DNA from 4 places in the Marinobacter sp. MMG032 genome. Region 2 is predicted to be linked to each of the others. Evidence: predicted binding sites of a transcription regulator. Region 2 holds the regulator's gene; each other region holds the start of a gene.

Region 1 (4,212 bases), 990 kb from region 2:
AGAACCGCGATTATCTGTAATTCTAATGTCCTGAATTGGATCGCCATTGCCATCAAGTAGGGGATCGCCGTTCGAATCTACAGCATCAACCAGAAAGGCTGAAACGGAACTTGCATTTGACGAGTTGATCGCATCAACCAAGCTTTGCTTTGTAGCTGCGCCCGACGTCGAAAGCACATTCTGGCCATCAATATCCAGCTCGAAAACAAAGCTTGGATCGCTTAACACAGTCTCAAGTGAACCTACTCCACCACCATCGCCTTCGAATCGAAAGCCTGTGGTTGCGGAGGAAGAAACTCCATCAATGCTGTTTAGCTGATCAGCGATTTCTCGGGCTGTTATATTTCGTGTGGTGGCACCACCATCACTCGATACAGTTGCAGGGATCTGCACCTGCTGATTAGGCCTGCCATCCGCGTAGGAGATAACAAATTCATCGCCACCGTTAGTGATCAGATCTTCCACAGACACTTGGCCAAGCTGGGTCACCCTGGATTCCAGCACCGGCTCCCGCGAGTCCAAGTTTAAATCAGAGTCCAGATTCGTAGTTCGGCGTGGCGCCAAGTTGTCAGTTTCGATCTGCAAATCACCACGAATCCCGGAAAGGTTACCGTCTTCATCGGCGGTGTATCCCTGCACCCGCATATTCTGGTTGTTCGTTACAAAGCCGTCCTTATCAATGCCGAACTGCCCTGCACGGGAATAACGAATTTCACCGCCGTTATTCAGGATAAAGAAACCATCGCCGGCAATCGCCATATCCAGACCGTTGTCCGTGAAGCTGATATTGCCCTGGCCGAAAGACTGCTTAACGTCCTGGACCCGAACACCGTCACCGATCGGGTTGGTGCCCGCGCTCAGAAAGCCACTGGCGTAAAGATCGCCGAACTGGGCCTTACTGCCCTTGAAGCCAACGGTGCTGGCGTTCGCAATGTTGTTGCCGGTGACGTCCAGATCCACCGATGCCGCACGAAGGCCGCTCAAACCTGTATTAAATGCCATGGTTCACCCCTTGGTGTCTCACCGGTCTCAGTTAATTTGTTTCACATCAGACAGGGCAATAGAGCCCATGCCCGCAAGATTCAGTGTTATCGAGCCGCCCTGGCCCAGGGATACGCTATCCACATTGGCACTCACCATGGTGCCCAGCTGCTGCGGCCCATCGGGATAGGAAGCTTCTGCCACAATTCGGTAGGGGCCCGGCGGCAAGGGATTGCCGTTGCCGTCCTGACCATCCCAGCGGAAGGACACAACACCTGCCTGGCTACTGCCCATATCGATCTGACGTACCCGCTCACCGTTCTGTCCCTCGATGGACAGGCGCAGGCCGCCCGTGGAAGCGGGCACTTCAATGGTCCCGGTAATTTCACCTTCGGCACCCAGGATCCCGATCTGGGAGGGGGCCAGCACGGTTTTGCCCACCATGGCCGACGCCTGGAGCGCCTGAGTGGATCGGAACTGCCCTACCACATCCTCAACCGTACCGGAGAGATTCTGCATCTCCTCCAGCGAACTGAACTGCGCCAGCTGGGAGATGAATTCACCGTTGTCCTGGGGCTCCAACGGGTTCTGGTTTTTCAGCTGCGCCAGCATCAGTTCCATAAACTCATTCCGGCCCAGCTCGCTGGTGCCCTGGCCGCCATTCTGCTGCTTCAGCTGGTACTGGCTCAGAACATCCGACGCGTCTGTTGCATTCACTGCAGTCATGTTGTGCTCCTCACCCTGTTACTGCTGACCAAGAGTCAGAATGCGCTGCATCATGGACTTGGCAGTGTTCATGACATCCACATTCATCTGGAAACTTCTGGACGACGACATCATGTCCGCCATCTCTTCGACCACATTCACGTTGGGGTAATAGACATATCCGTCTTCATTGGCCGCCGGGTGATGGGGCTCGTAACGCATCTGCAGTTCAGCATCGCTCTCAACAATACCCTCAACTCTTACACCCGCGCCTGGCCCCTCATCGGCAGCCATCGGAAAACCGCCCTGCCCGGGGTTCATCATGGACTGCTGAATGGCCGCGAAAACCGGCTTTCGGGCCCGATAGGTTTCGCCCGTGCTGGAACTTGCGGTCTCCGCATTGGCGATGTTCGACGCGGTTGTGTTCAGCCGCAGTGATTGCGCGGTCATGCCGGAACCGGCGATGTCAAAAATGCTGCCCAGTGACATGAGAATTCTCCTTCGCTAATCCTGTGACTTCGGCTTATTCGCCCTTGAGGGCCTTGGTCAAACCGCTGAACTTGCTGTTCAAAAACTGGAAACTGGCCTGGAAATCCATGGCGTTGCGCATGAAACGGGTCTGCTCCTGCTGGGCGTCTACCGTATTGCCGTCAACCGACGGCTGATTTGGAACCCGATACATCAAATCGCTCTCCGAGGCCGATGGCGAGGTATCCATATGCGCGTCATGGGTTTTGGCCATCTGGAATCCGCTGACCTGCTCCTGAGCCTTCTGCATCATTGCCTGGAAATCCAGATCCCGCGCCTTGAAACCCGGGGTGTCGGCGTTCGCCAGGTTGTTTGCCAAAACTTCGGCGCGTTTTACACGCGCTTCAACCGCGTGTTGATGAATGCCCAGAGCCGAATCAAACGTAATTGCCATGTTGCCTCCCGAAAACTGCACTGGTATGCCGAGCTGCTTTTGCCGGCTGTGCTCTTTGACGGGACTGAAGCAAGCTGGATGCCAGAATTCAGATGAGGCGTAAATTTGTCAGGAAAGTCAGCATTGGCGGGCCCTGGCCAGTGGCAAAACAATTGTCAGGGAAAAGTGCACAAGGAGCGGACAGGAAAAAGCGGCAAGCTGCTTCCCCCGGCGAGGACCGGGGGAATTCGGTCAGGGTATCAGGGCCAGTGACGCACAAATTCATCAACCGCCGGCCTGGGAACCGCCGGCTTGGAGGCGGAGACTGTTCCGGTGTAGAGAAAGCCGACGATCTGCTCATGCTCTTCCAGCCCCAGCCCGGCGTGAACCGAGGAATGGTAGGCAACACCGCCCGTTCTCCACATCACTCCGTAACCGGCATCCTGCAAGGCAAGCTCAATAAAACTCATGCCGGCTGCGGCGGACATCAACTGCTCGACTTCAGGTACTTTGGGATGCGTTCTGGGCGATGCGATACCCACGATCACCATTGGCGCCCTGAGAGGTGCACGCCTGAGCTTCTCGATCTCTTTCTCGTCGCTGTTATTGGCGCAGGTGGCGGCAAACAGTTCGCCCAGCGCCTCAAGACCTTCGCCCTCTATAACCAGGTAACGCCAGGGTCTCAGCAGCGCGTGGTCAGGAGCGCGAGCGGCGCAGGCAAACGCACGGTCAAGGGTTGCCGGGTCCGGTGCAGGCGACTCCAGCCTGGGCTCTGACGAACGGCTAAGAAGGAAATCGGTAACTGCTGTCATATCTGCTCGCTGTCTGATCGCTATTCTGATGGATTTCAAAAATTCGGTACGACCATAATTCCCGGCTGTGAATTGTGGCTTGTACGTAATGCTGTTAACCTTTGGTCGTAGTCGGGTCTGCCAACAATTATAAATGACGCGGTCGTACAATGATGAGTGGCAACACAATGAGCAACCAGCAAACCTTCAACAGCTTTTCCGAATTCTATCCTTACTACCTTGAAGAACACAGCGACGTGACCTGTCGCCGTCTGCACTTCGTCGGCAGCCTGCTGGTTCTGATCGTGGCCCTGTGGGCCCTGACATCAGGCAAGCTCTTGTGGCTTCTGGCTCTGCCCGTTATTGGCTATGGCTTTGCCTGGGTAGGCCATTTCAAGTTTGAGAAAAACCGACCCGCTACTTTCAAGTACCCACTGTACAGCCTGATGGGCGACTGGGTCATGTTCCGTGACATGCTAATTGGCAGGATCCGTTTCTGAAATGATGAGCGCTCCGGCAGACTTGCGCAATGCCAGCAGCTCCGCAGGCAGATCCCTGGCGTCTGAGGCATCGGGCAACCCGATTGCCATTCCGCCAATGCCCGATTACAACGGTCGGATCCTCGCCTATACCTCAACCGCCGCCATTATCGTAACCGGTGTTCTGCAAGGTGTGTTTGCCCATTGGCTGCTTTGGCTGGTGGCCGGCGCGCTCACCTGGCCCCACATAGCCCACGCCCTGACCCGTCGGACGTTCCTCAGAAATTCCCCACGCATTCGACAGAAGATGCTGATTTTCGATTGTGTTGTCGGCGGCGCGTTTATCGGCTGCATC
Region 2 (4,212 bases):
TCGGTATGGCGTACCTGCACATTGCTGTAACGCTGCCGGAAGTAGTCGCCCAATTGCTCGCAAACATACACTGAACGGTGCTGGCCGCCGGTACAGCCAATGGAAATCGTCATATAGCTGCGGTTGCTGTCTGCGAAAGAAGGCAGCCAGGTATCCAGGAAGGCCTTCAGGTCGTCGATCATCTTCCGGCTCGCCGGTTCTTTTTCCAGAAATTCTATAACCGGCTGATCCGTGCCCACGTACTTCCGCAGACTGGTATCCCAATAAGGGTTGGGCAAACAGCGAACATCGAAAACATAGTCGGAATCCAGCGGTACTCCGTGCTTGAAGCCAAACGACTGGAACAGCAGTGCCAGTTCCTGATCCTTCCGGCCCACGACTCGCTGCTTCACCATATCCCGAAGTTCGTACATCGACATACCGGTGGTGTTCACATACAGGTCGGAAAGCTTGGAAAGTGGTTCAAGCAGCTTCTTCTCGCTGGTAATGGCTTCCCTGAGGGAGGTCCTGTCGTCACTCAGCGGGTGCTTTCTGCGGGTAGCATGGAAACGCTGGAGAAGTGACTGCTCGTCGGCATCAAGGAAGATAATTTCAACGGTAACCCCGGTCTCCTGGAGGCGCCGGTAAATTTCCTCGAAATTGGCGAGCTCGCCGGAAAGGTTGCGCGCATCAATGCTGACCGCCATCTTGCCGAGCCGGCCGGGCTTGGTCTGGCTCGCTGCTTCCCGGGTGAGAGGAAAGAGCAAGCCAATGGGAAGATTGTCGATGCAGTAGAACCCGAGGTCCTCCAGCACATGAAGCGCGGTACTTTTACCCGAACCGGACCTGCCACTGACGATAATCAGCTTCATGACCAAATCACCTCCACTGCAATGAAAATCAGCCGCCTGAGGCGGTCATGCGCTGGTACAGCGTGCCGGCGTCCTCACATTGCCGGAGGCGATCACAGAACGACCGCTCATTGAACTTCTCTGCCAGTTGGCTGAGCAGCTCCAGGTGTTCGCTGGTTGCCTCTTTCGGGACGATCAGGGCAAAAATCAGATCCACCGGCTGATTGTCGATGGCATCGAATTCAACGCTTTCTTCGAGCGTCATCAGCACGCCCACCACGTGATCAAGGCCCTCCAGGCGACAGTGGGGAATGGCGATCCCCTGGCCAATGCCGGTACTGCCCAGGCGCTCACGGGAAATGAGGTTGTTGAAGAGCTGGGTCTCGCTGAGCGTGTTGTCCTGGTGGTTTATTTGCTCGGCAATAAACTCCAGGGCCCGTTTCTTGCTGGACGCAGGTACCCTGCAGAGGGTGAGCTCCGGAACAAGAATAGTGTCTATGGTCAGGGATGTGTCGCTCATGGATCGACTGCGTTTCCGTTAAAAAAAAGGCTGCGACACGTTGTTCATGTCGCAGCTCGATTAGATGACTTGCATGAAAACAGCCAGTTAGCGAGAGCCGTTTCCGTGCATCCGGTCTACATTCTTTTCCTTGTGCTTGAGGATCTGGCGGTCCAGTTTATCGATCAGGGCATCGATGGCTGCGTACATGTCCTCGTTTTCTGCCTTTGCGTGAATCTCACCACCAACCACGTGCAACGTGGCTTCCGCAATCTGGCGCACCTTTTCCACTTCCAGGGTCACCTGGCAGTTACTGATGTGGTCGAAGTGACGCTCGAGCTTTTCGAACTTCTCTGAAACGTAATCTTTCAGTGCGGGAGTCAGTTCTACGTGATGGCCTGAAATATTGAGTTGCATAGGCGTCTCCTGTTGTCATCGTGCCGGCTCCCGGGAGCCGGTCTGGGTGCTGGCGCAGTGTGCGCCGGCGAATAAGGTGTTGCGTCCCGCACCGGGGTATTCAGACCAGCCGCTTGCGCTCGTTGGACGGCGGAATGTGCATGGCCTCCCGGTACTTGGCAACGGTGCGTCGCGCAACCTTGATTCCCTGTTCCCCTAGCATGGCTGCAATTTTACTGTCGCTCAACGGCTTTTTGGGGGTTTCCGCAGCAATGAGCTTCTTGATCATCGCCCGGATGGCCGTGGAGGAGCATTCGCCACCCTCGTCAGTGCTGACGTGGCTGGAGAAGAAATATTTCAACTCGAAAATGCCCCTTGGGGTATGCATGTATTTCTGGGTGGTTACCCGTGAAATCGTCGATTCATGCATTTCTACCGCCTGGGCGATGTCTGAAAGAATCAGCGGCTTCATGGCTTCCTCGCCGTGATCCAGGAATCCCTGCTGGTGTTCGACAATACGGGTCGCCACTTTCAACAGGGTCTCATTGCGGCTCTGCAGGCTCTTGATAAACCACTTGGCCTCCTGCAACTGATCACGCAGGTAGGTGTTGTCGGCACTGCTGTCCGCACGCCTTATAAGTGAAGCATAGCTGGCATTCACCCGAATGCGCGGGGCAATTTCCGGATTCAGCTCAACACGCCAGCGGCCATTGTGCTTGCGAACGATAACGTCCGGAATAACGTAGTCGGGTTCGGCGCGATCAATCACGTCGCCCGGCCGCGGGTTAAGGCCGGTGATCAATGCCAGGACTTCCCGCAACTGATCTTCTTTCAGACGGCTGCGCCGCAGCAACTGGGCGTAGTCACGGTTGCCCAGCAGATTGATGTAGTGGGTAATCACCAGTCGCGCCTGGGCCAGCCAGGGCGTCTCGGGTGGTAGCTGGTTGAGCTGGATCAGCAGGCATTCCTGCAGATCCCGGGCAAACACCCCTGGCGGATCAAAGTGCTGGAGGCGGTGCAAGACGGCTTCCACTTCATCCAGTTCCAGAGGGTCTTCCTCGTTCTCATCCAGCAGTCCGGCGTGGATTTCTTCCAGGGGGCTGGTGAGATAGCCGCGCTCATCCACAGCGTCCATCAGGGCATGGGCAATGGCCTGGTCCCGTTCACTCAGCGGGGTCAGATTGAGCTGCCATTCCAGGTGATCCTGAAGTGTTTCGGTGGGCGAGTTGCGGGTCTCGAAATCGTGATCGTTCTCGTCGTCGTTGCGGGCGGCCGGCGCGGGCGCGGACTGGTAGATGTCGTCCCAGGCGGTGTCTACTGGCAGGTCATCCGGAATGTTGTCCGGAATGTCGTTCTCGGAGGACCAGTCCGGACCGTTCTCTGATTCGTCCCAGTCGCTCGAAGGTTCCGGCGCGGACTCGGCCGCGGATTCTTTATCGTTAGTCTCGCGCTCGTCGTTCTCGGCGGTTGCGTCAGCCTGATCATCGTCCTCGGATGTCTCCAGCATGGGGTTGGATTCCAGTGCCTGCTGGATTTCCTGTTGGAGGTCGAGGGTGGAGAGCTGGAGAAGCCGGATCGCCTGTTGCAGCTGGGGCGTCATGGTCAGGCTCTGACCCAGCTTTAACTGTAAGGAGGCTTTCATAACCATGGTTCAGGATCCGTCACTCATCAGCGCTTTGTGTCATAAGTCGTGAAAAATTCTATATATGCCGGTTACTTGCCGTCGTTTTATTTTACCCTAGCAAGTTCTTTGCCGAGTTTACTTGCTACAGGTCATCAAAACAATGAGCCTTTCGGTGTCACAGCCTGAATTCATCGCCCAGGTAGACTTCCTTGACTTGCTGGTTGGCCAAAATCGCATCGGCATTGCCGGAGGCGATGATGTGGCCTCCGGAGACAATGTAGGCGTTCTCGCAGATGTCCAGGGTCTCTCGCACGTTATGATCGGTAATCAGAACGCCAATACCCTTGTCACGCAGATGCCGGATGATGTGCTTGATGTCGCTTACGGATATCGGGTCGACACCGGCGAAGGGTTCATCCAGAAGTATGAAGGCCGGTTCCATGGCCAGCGCCCGGGCAATTTCCACCCGTCGCCGTTCCCCTCCCGACAGGGCCATGCCAACGCTGTCCCGGATATGGGTTATGTGGAATTCTTCCAGCAACTCCTCGAGCTTTTTCTCTCGATCCGCTTTGCCCAGCCCCCGACGGGTTTCGAGGATCGCCATGATGTTGTCGCGTACCGACAACTTGCGGAACACCGAGGCTTCCTGGGGCAGGTAACCGATGCCTTGCTGGGCGCGTCCGTGCATCGGCAGTGGCGTAATATCCCGGCTGTCGATGGTGATACGGCCACGATCGGCAGGGACCAGCCCGACGATCATGTAGAAGCAGGTGGTTTTCCCGGCGCCGTTGGGGCCAAGCAGTCCCACTATCTCCCCACTGCGAATTTCCAGGGAAACGTCGATCACCACTTTTTTCTGCTTG
Region 3 (4,212 bases), 550 kb from region 2:
GACTGATCACATGGTAGCGTACCGAGGTGACGGAAGCCTTGGGTTTGATATTAATGGAGGCACTGACTACTCCCCGCTGGGAACCGGCGAATACATAATGGCATTTGAGGACTTAAACGCCAACAATCCAGATTATGACGGCGATTTCGACGATTTTGTATTTCTTATGGAGTCTGTAACTGCCGTACCTGAGCCTGGTACTTTGGCCCTTCTCGGCCTCGGCCTTGCCGGCCTCGGTGCAGCCCGTCGTCGTCAGAAAGCCTGATTTCGACAGGTCGCGAAAAAGCCAGCTTCGGCTGGCTTTTTTCGTGCTTTGATTTGTCTTTTACCGGAATAGCAATCACGTTATTCTTCCAAAGACCAAGTAGTCCGGCGGAAAAATGATGTTAAGGAAGACATTCGACAACCTCCCCTATTCCCTACCCTTTCTGGTTGTTTCGGCTGTTGCCGTCGTACTTTTCTTTCCAACCTGGTTCAGGCTCGCCACCGTTTGGCTTGAGTTCGAGCAGGTGCTGGCTCATGGCCTTGCCACCGCCGTCATTTTCTTGGGCCTGCTAGTGATTCATCCGCCCAGGCCCGCCAGCAGCACGAGCGGCGTAATCCAAAAACCATACCTCCTGCTCGGTGGCATCGCGCTCATCGGAGTTACTCTCGTGTGGCTCCTGCTCGAGCTGGTCCGCATTGACACCCTCGCCTATCTGGTTCTGCCGGCAGGCGTAATGGCCGTTGCATGGACGCTGCTGGGCTTTCATAGGGCGCTCAGCTTTCTGCCTTATGTTGCCCTTCTTTCACTCTCACTGCCTTTCTGGGCAGACCTGGTTCCGCCGCTGGTATCGCTTGCCAGCGCTGTTGTAGGCAGCTGGGTTCGATTGTTCGGGATGACAGCACTGATTGAGGGAAACAGCATAACCCTGCCCTACGGCCGACTCCTGATTGCCGATGGCTGTTCCGGCATTCGTTATTTTGCCATTTCCATCCTTCTGGCCATGATGACCTCCATTCTCAATGATTACCGCTGGAAAGGCTGGTTAATCACCGTCGTCGTCGCCATGCTGATCGGCCTGGTCGCGAACTGGGTACGCATCACAATTCTGGTTTTTGTCGCCTATGAGACCAACATGCAGAGCGACCTGCTCACCGACCACGAAACCATGGGCTGGATCGTTTTCGGGGCTTTCATTCTGCCGGCTCTGTATTTCTCACCCGTTCGCAAGAGAAGCAAGGCCAACCAGCAGCCCACAGCTATCAGGCTAAACATTGCCAAAGCTGGCATTCCGGCACTCATCATTGCCATGCTACTCGGCCCCGTGGCACTTACACTTGCACAAACAAGCGCCGGACAACAGCCCGCCTGGACTCTGGAACTCGATGGCTTTCAGGCACGTGGAGAGAGCAATGACCTGCCCTTGCCAATCAGCCTGCCTTCATATCTCGACCAGAAAATCCTCAAAGCCGGCAATACCTCGGTTTCTCTCGCGCAAAGTCAGAAAACCACAGCAGATGATAAGCTGGTACCTTACCTGCCAACCATGTTCGACAACTCCACTTGGCAGATTGAGGAGCGAGTTGCTCCAGGCGTCTCGCTTTACCTCAACATCCTCACCCGCGATCGTGTTTTGATGGCTCAGTGGTATCAGGTAGGAAGCAGAAGTAGCCTGAATTACCGAAAGGCCAAACTACTCCAGATTCCCGCCACGCTCAGCGGCGAGAACCGCTTCGCGCTCGTGACCATCCAGGTGCCCTGTAGCGACAGGGACTGCAGCGACGAGTTATCCCGACTCGAGCGCATCAAAACGATGGTAGAAACGCAGCTGTAAACCACGGGATACACAGATCAAACTACTCGTCGAATTTCTTTACACACCCCTCACCCGCCGACAAAAAAAGACATTAAAAACAGTAGCTTAAATATTGGCACCGATCCTGCTTAATCAAACGTAGGCTGTATTAACGCATTCGTTTAATTTGGGAAGTACCAATATGATGTATAAACGGTTAGCCACTCTCCTCTCGACCGCGCTTTTTAGTTTCTCCGTGAGCGCAGGCGTTATTTTCCAGGACAACTTTGAGTCAGAATTGGCCGATGGCGTATCGCAAACCAATTACGCAGGTTTTACCAACTGGACCGTAACCGACGGTACCGTTGATTTGATTGCCACCCCGAATGACTGGAACCTTACCTGTGCCGGCGGAGCTGGTAAGTGCGTGGACCTCGATGGCTCAAACAGAAACGCGGGCACTCTCCAGAGCATCGCTTTGACCCTTGATCCGGGCACCTACACCCTGAGCTTCGACATCTCTGGCAACCAGAGGAACAGTGCGGCTGATTCCGTGGAAGTTTCTCTGGACGGTTTCCTCACCGAAACCTTTCTTGTGTCAGCCAATGACCCCTGGCAGACCATCGTCCGGGACATTACGCTCACCAGCCAGACCACCAGCAATCTAATCTTCAAACACGATGGTGGTGACAACATCGGCATCTTGCTGGACAACGTATCCCTCGTGCCTGAACCAGGTACGCTGGCACTGTTTGGCCTAGGTATCTTGAGCCTTGTGGCCGTTCGCCGCAAAAAGCTTTCCTGAGCTCCAAGCCAAGCCTGCAGAAAGCCAGCCACCGGGCTGGCTTTTCTATGTTCCAGACATCATTCACTATGTGAACAATAACCCGATATACTCTGGCCTCAAGACTCAAACCTTATCGGGTCCAACCCCATGGAAATTATGAGAGCACCGGTTCGCATTCTCCACATCACCTTCAACATGGGCTTCGGCGGCACCGAACAAGTCATCCGGCAACTGGTCACCAACCTCGATAAAAATCGGTTTCACAACGAAATTGCCTGTATTGATGGGGAAGTTGGCGCTATTGGCCAGGCACTCGAAACCGAACACGGCATAAAGCTCCACTCGCGGCAAAGAGCCCCCGGCTTTGATCTAAAAACCATTCTCTGGCTCAGGCATCTGATCAAGTCCGGCAAATTCGATATTGTTCATTGCCACCAATACTCACCTTACGCCTATGGTTGGTTTGCCCACTGGGGCACTGGCGCAAAGGTGGTTTTCACAGAGCATGGGCGCTTCCATCCGGACCAATACCGCAAAAAAGCAAGGTTCATTAACCCCATCATCGCCCGCACCTCCCACAAGCTTGTTGCCATTTCCTCCGCGACTCGCGACGCCCTGGTTGAATACGAATACCTTCCCAGAGACAGAATCACCGTCATCTACAACGGCATTGCCCCGCTGGAAGTTAGTGAGAAAGCACGCGCTGCATTGAAAGAAGAACTCGGGATAAAACAAGACGAAACTGTGATCGGCACCGTTGCCCGACTGGACGCGGTGAAAAACCAGGCACTGATGCTAAAGGCAACGCGAGCTCTGCTCGACAGAGGCATAAAGGTGCGGCTTCTCCTGGTCGGCGATGGCCCGGAATGGGAAAATCTGGAAAACCTTGCCGCTGAATTAAACCTTGGGGAGTCAGTTATTTTTACAGGCTTCCAATCAAAGCCGGCCGATTACCTGGGCCTGATGGACCTGTTCCTACTGCCCTCTTTTACCGAAGGCACGTCCATGACGCTTCTGGAAGCCATGAGCCTGGGAATTCCGACAGTCGCCACTGGTGCTGGCGGAACACCCGAAATCGTCGACGATGGCGAAACAGGAAAACTGGTTGAGAGCGACGATCTTCCCGCATTTACCCGGGCGATACAGGAATTACTGCAAGACCCGAACGCACTCTCCAAAATGTCGAAACAAGCCAAGACGCACTTTACAGAACGATTTTCCGCAGAACATATGGTGCAGCAGTACGAACGCTGCTACGAGTGATTTTTAATGCCGAACACTGGAAGCTAGCACTACTCTGGCACCAATCGATTACCGGACCCTTTGTAACTCCCGCCATCGCGGGTGCCAATGGGCGCATCCACCGTATTATTGATGGCACTGGCCCCGCTGGTATCAAACCGGAATTCAATAGAGCGATTCAGATTTCCCCGAGTAAACACCTCATTCCCGTCTACGATAGTGCCTGGCGAACTCCACACAATAATTGCCCCATCAGACCCCCGTCGCCTTTGACTGCTGTATAGTCCTTCGTCATAGTAAATGCGATTGTTTCGAATGACACCGCCGGAGTGATCTTTCGGCCGATCCAGCAACCCGAACGCGATAGCTCGATCGACATTTACAAACGTGTTGTTTTCCAAGATG
Region 4 (4,212 bases), 180 kb from region 2:
GCGGGCGGCCATGTCGGGCAGGTCGGCTTCGACCATGTGGAGCAGGGGATGTTTCTGGCGTAACCGGATGCCCCGGGGAGTCATGCCGCAGGCGATTTCCAGCACCTGGGTGATGCCTTTGTCGCGGATGGCCTGGTCGATCAGGTGGTCGATGATCAGATGGCGTTGCAGGAGGAAGGTGCTGATGTTGCCACCGATAGCCGCCTTGCTGGCGGCCTCGAAGGGTGTCATCAAGCGGTATAGCCAGCGGCCTTTTTCCGTTGCCAGGGTATCGTCAGAAAGCCCGTACCGGTGCCAGACGGCACCGGTATAGAGGGCAGTGAAGCTGATGCCGGAGCTGTCAGTCGGCTTTCTGCTCATAGACGGCTTTGCCCCATGCCTCGCGGCTGCCTGGGAGGATCAGGTTCAGGATGATGGCCGCTACCGCACAAAGCGCGATGCCTTCCAGGTGCCCCAGCACCATCCCGCCGATACCGAATACCAGGGTGACCCCGACGATCACCAGATTGCGAGACTGTGACAGGTCCACCTGGTGACGGATCAGCGTGTTAAGGCCAACCACGGCAATGGAGCCGAACAGCAGGCACAGAATGCCGCCCATAACGGGGACCGGGATGGTCTGCAGTGCCGCGCCGAACTTGCCAACAAAGGCCAGAACGATGGCTACGCCGGCCGCCCACCACATGACTTTCGGGTTGAAGTTCTTGGTCAGCATGACCGCGCCGGTGACTTCAGAGTAGGTGGTGTTGGGTGGTCCACCGAGCATGGAAGCAGCACTGGTGGCCAGGCCGTCACCCAGGAGGGTGCGGTGGAGGCCCGGCTTTTCCAGATAGTTCTTGCGGGTCACGTTGCCAATGGCCAGTACGTCGCCAATGTGTTCGATGGCCGGGGCGATGGCCACCGGAATCATGAACAGCACGGCGCCCCAGCTGAACTCGGGCGCAACGAAGTTGGGAACGGCAAACCAGGCGGCTTCTTTGATGGGCGTAGTATCTACGATGCCGGCAAATGCGGAGAGGATGTAGCCGGTGATCACGCCGAACATGATGGGAATCAGTCGGAAGATGCCTTTGGCCCAGACCGACATGATGATGGTTACGGCCAGGGAAATCATCGCGATCCAGATAGCGGTGTCGTAGGGGATCAGCTGGTTGGCGCCGTCACCCGTACGGCCGGAGGCCATGTGAACCGCAACCGGCGCCAGGCCGAGACCAATGGTCATGATCACGGGGCCGATGACCACTGGCGGCAGCAGGCGGCGGACAAAGCCGGTGCCCCGCATCCGAACCAGGCCACTCAGGAAGATGTAAAGAATACCTGCGGCCATCAGGCCGCCCAGGGTTTCTTCCATGCCAAACCGGCCCTTGGAGGCGATAACGGGGGCAATAAAGGCGAAGGAGGACGCCAGGAAGATCGGGATCTGACCACCGGTCACCACATGAAAGATCAGGGTGCCCAGGCCGGCGGTGAAGAGGGCCACGTTGGGATCCAGGCCGGTGATCAATGGCATCAGCACCAGGGCACCGAAGGCCACCAGCAGCATTTGTGAGCCGGCAATGGCCTGTTTCCAGACCGGGTCGTTGGTATGGTCCTGCATGCTTAAACGTCCTTCTGCTTGGTGCCGAAGATCTTGTCGCCGGCATCGCCGAGACCCGGAAGGATATAACCTTTCTCGTTCAGGCGTTCATCAACGGAGGCCGTGTAGATCGACACGTCCGGATGGGCCTCGAGGACTTTCTTGACGCCCTCGGGCGCGGCTACCAGAACCAGGGCCCTGATCTCGGTGCTGCCGGCTTTCTTGAGCAGGTCAATGGTGGAGATCATGGAGCCGCCGGTAGCGAGCATGGGATCGACGATCATGGCCATTCGCTGATCCAGCTCACCCACCAGTTTTTCCAGATAGGTGCTGGCCTCGAGTGTCTCCTCGTTGCGGATCTGGCCGACAACACTGACCCGGGCAACAGGAATGAGGCTCAGAACACCGTCGAGCATGCCAAGCCCGGCCCGGAGGATCGGAACGATGGTGACTTTCTTGCCGTGAATCTGTTCCACATTCACTGGGCCGGCCCAGCCTTCGATGGTTTTTTCCTGCAGGTTAAAGTCCTTGGTGGCCTCGTAGGTCAGAAGTGCACCAACTTCCTGTGCCAGCTCCCGGAAATTCTTGGTGCTGATATCCGCACGGCGCATGATGCCGAGCTTGTGGCGGATCAGAGGGTGTTTTACCTCGTGGATTGGCATGGGGTCACCTGTGTGTCTGGTTGGGGTTTTAGCGTCGCAATTAAATGGCGCAAGGATACCGCATCTGGCAAGGCGAGTCAGGCCGCAAATGGCCGGTTCGCGGAAATCCACTAAGGGCTGGTACGGATCTTGCGATAACTCTTCCAAACGACGCCGCCGCGTCAGATTTTCGACCTTTGAAACGCCTGCAGGCACGGCCAATCGGAGAAGTATCCGGCATGGACAGAGCTTTAGTCCTCAATAACGTCAAAACCCTGACGCGGGGAAATCTGGGCATTCCCATCATGCTGATGGGCTTGCTCGGTATGATGATTCTGCCCATGCCGGCGTTTTTGCTGGACGTGTTCTTCACGTTCAACATCACCCTGTCGATTGTCATTCTGCTGGTCTGTGTCTACGCCCTTCGGCCCATGGAGTTTGCCTCTTTCCCCACGGTACTGCTGGTGGCCACGCTGCTGCGTCTGGCCCTGAACGTGGCGTCCACCCGGATCGTGCTGTTGAACGGCCACGAGGGCGGCGACGCGGCCGGTAAGGTGATCGAATCCTTCGGTGCGGTACTCATCGGAGGCAACTACGCCGTGGGTCTGGTGGTCTTTGCGATCCTGATGATCATTAACTTCCTGGTGGTCACCAAGGGCGCCGGCCGGGTCTCCGAAGTGAGTGCCCGTTTCACCCTGGATGCCATGCCCGGCAAACAGATGGCCATTGATGCGGATCTTAACGCCGGCCTGATCAATCAGGACGAAGCGAAGCACCGCCGGGCCGAGATTGCCCAGGAAGCGGATTTCTATGGTTCCATGGACGGTGCGTCCAAGTTCGTTAAAGGCGATGCCATTGCCGGCCTGCTCATTCTTGCCATTAACATCGTCGGCGGGATCGCCATCGGTATGCTCCAGCACGGCCTGGATTTCGGGCTGGCCATGGAGCGCTATGCGCTGCTGACCATTGGTGACGGCCTTGTGGCACAGATTCCCTCGCTGCTGCTGTCCACGTCTGCGGCGATCATGGTAACGCGGGTTACCTCAAGCCAGGACATGGGCGGCCAGATCCTGCAGCAGATGTTCAGTGCGCCGAAGGCGCTGTCCATTGCCGCAGGAATCCTGATTATCCTCGGCCTGATTCCCGGCATGCCCCATGTGGCTTTCCTTGGTCTGGGTGCGCTGGCTGGCGGTGCTGCCTGGTATATCTGGAAACACCAGAGGCAGACTGTCGAGGAGGAGGGCGCCTTCCCGGCCAGGGGCGCTGGCGGCGCGGCACCTCGGCCGGCGGGCCGGGATCTGCCGCCGGGTGGTGATGCAGGCGGCGATCAGGGTCGTCAGCTGCCGGCACCCGGAGAGACTAAAGAACTGGGTTGGGACGATGTATCCACCGTCGATATCGTCGGTCTGGAAGTGGGGTATCGGCTGATTCCGCTGGTGGATAAGTCCCAGGGCGGTCAGTTGCTCAGTCGCATCAAGGGTGTTCGTAAAAAACTGTCCCAGGATCTGGGGTTCCTGATGCCTTCGGTGCACATTCGCGACAATCTGGACCTGATGCCCAACGTCTATCGCATCACCCTGATGGGCGTAACCATCGCCGAGGCGGAGATTCACCCGGACCGGGAGCTGGCCATCGACCCCGGCCAGGTATTTGGAAAGGTCGAAGGGATTGAAGGAAAGGATCCGGCGTTCGGTCTGGATGCCTGCTGGATCGAGCCCGATAAGAAAGACCAGGCACAGACCCTTGGCTATACCGTGGTCGATGCCAGTACCGTGGTTGCCACCCATCTGAACCAGGTGTTGCAGAAACACGCCCACGAACTGCTGGGCCACGAGGAAGTCCAGAAGTGGCTGGATCAGCTTGAGAAGATTTCTCCGAAGCTGGCCGAAGAGCTGGTACCCACCACCGTTTCAATCAGTCTGCTCCTGAAGGTCTTGCAGAACCTGCTGAAGGAGGAAGTGCCGATCCGGGATATGCGGTCCATTGCCGAGGCCA

The links. The regulator sigma-54, encoded in region 2, starts transcription at its own class of promoters, with help from an activator protein. The targets are predictions, from matches to a motif close to ANTGGCATNNANNTTGCTNT.
Region 1: flgB (flagellar basal body rod protein FlgB) is a predicted target of sigma-54. The motif match lies at 2,675-2,694, and genes of this name have one in related genera.
Region 3: ABNF92_RS00035 (PEP-CTERM sorting domain-containing protein) is a predicted target of sigma-54. The motif match lies at 1,911-1,930, and genes of this name have one in related genera.
Region 4: flhA (flagellar biosynthesis protein FlhA) is a predicted target of sigma-54. The motif match lies at 2,355-2,374, and genes of this name have one in related genera.

Annotation. Positions count from the first base shown of each region.
Region 1 covers NZ_CP157802.1:446,794-451,005, forward strand. The annotation lists gene ABNF92_RS02045 (flagellar hook protein FlgE) at 1-1,002, opposite strand, end outside; gene ABNF92_RS02050 (flagellar hook assembly protein FlgD) at 1,030-1,707, opposite strand; gene flgC (flagellar basal body rod protein FlgC) at 1,726-2,175, opposite strand; gene flgB (flagellar basal body rod protein FlgB) at 2,210-2,608, opposite strand; gene ABNF92_RS02065 (nitroreductase family protein) at 2,848-3,399, opposite strand; gene ABNF92_RS02070 (Mpo1-like protein) at 3,567-3,878, shown strand; gene ABNF92_RS02075 (adenylate/guanylate cyclase domain-containing protein) at 3,880-4,212, shown strand, end outside.
Region 2 covers NZ_CP157802.1:3,684,180-3,688,391, forward strand. The annotation lists gene rapZ (RNase adapter RapZ) at 1-851, opposite strand, end outside; gene ptsN (PTS IIA-like nitrogen regulatory protein PtsN) at 880-1,350, opposite strand; gene hpf (ribosome hibernation promoting factor) at 1,438-1,746, opposite strand; gene ABNF92_RS16975 (RNA polymerase factor sigma-54) at 1,847-3,367, opposite strand; gene lptB (LPS export ABC transporter ATP-binding protein) at 3,525-4,212, opposite strand, start outside.
Region 3 covers NZ_CP157802.1:7,191-11,402, reverse strand. The annotation lists gene ABNF92_RS00045 (PEP-CTERM sorting domain-containing protein) at 1-265, shown strand, start outside; gene ABNF92_RS00040 (exosortase/archaeosortase family protein) at 381-1,817, shown strand; gene ABNF92_RS00035 (PEP-CTERM sorting domain-containing protein) at 2,035-2,583, shown strand; gene ABNF92_RS00030 (glycosyltransferase) at 2,761-3,828, shown strand; gene ABNF92_RS00025 (hypothetical protein) at 3,858-4,212, opposite strand, start outside.
Region 4 covers NZ_CP157802.1:3,863,309-3,867,520, forward strand. The annotation lists gene ABNF92_RS17760 (class I SAM-dependent methyltransferase) at 1-360, opposite strand, end outside; gene ABNF92_RS17765 (uracil-xanthine permease family protein) at 341-1,597, opposite strand; gene upp (uracil phosphoribosyltransferase) at 1,600-2,238, opposite strand; gene flhA (flagellar biosynthesis protein FlhA) at 2,457-4,212, shown strand, end outside.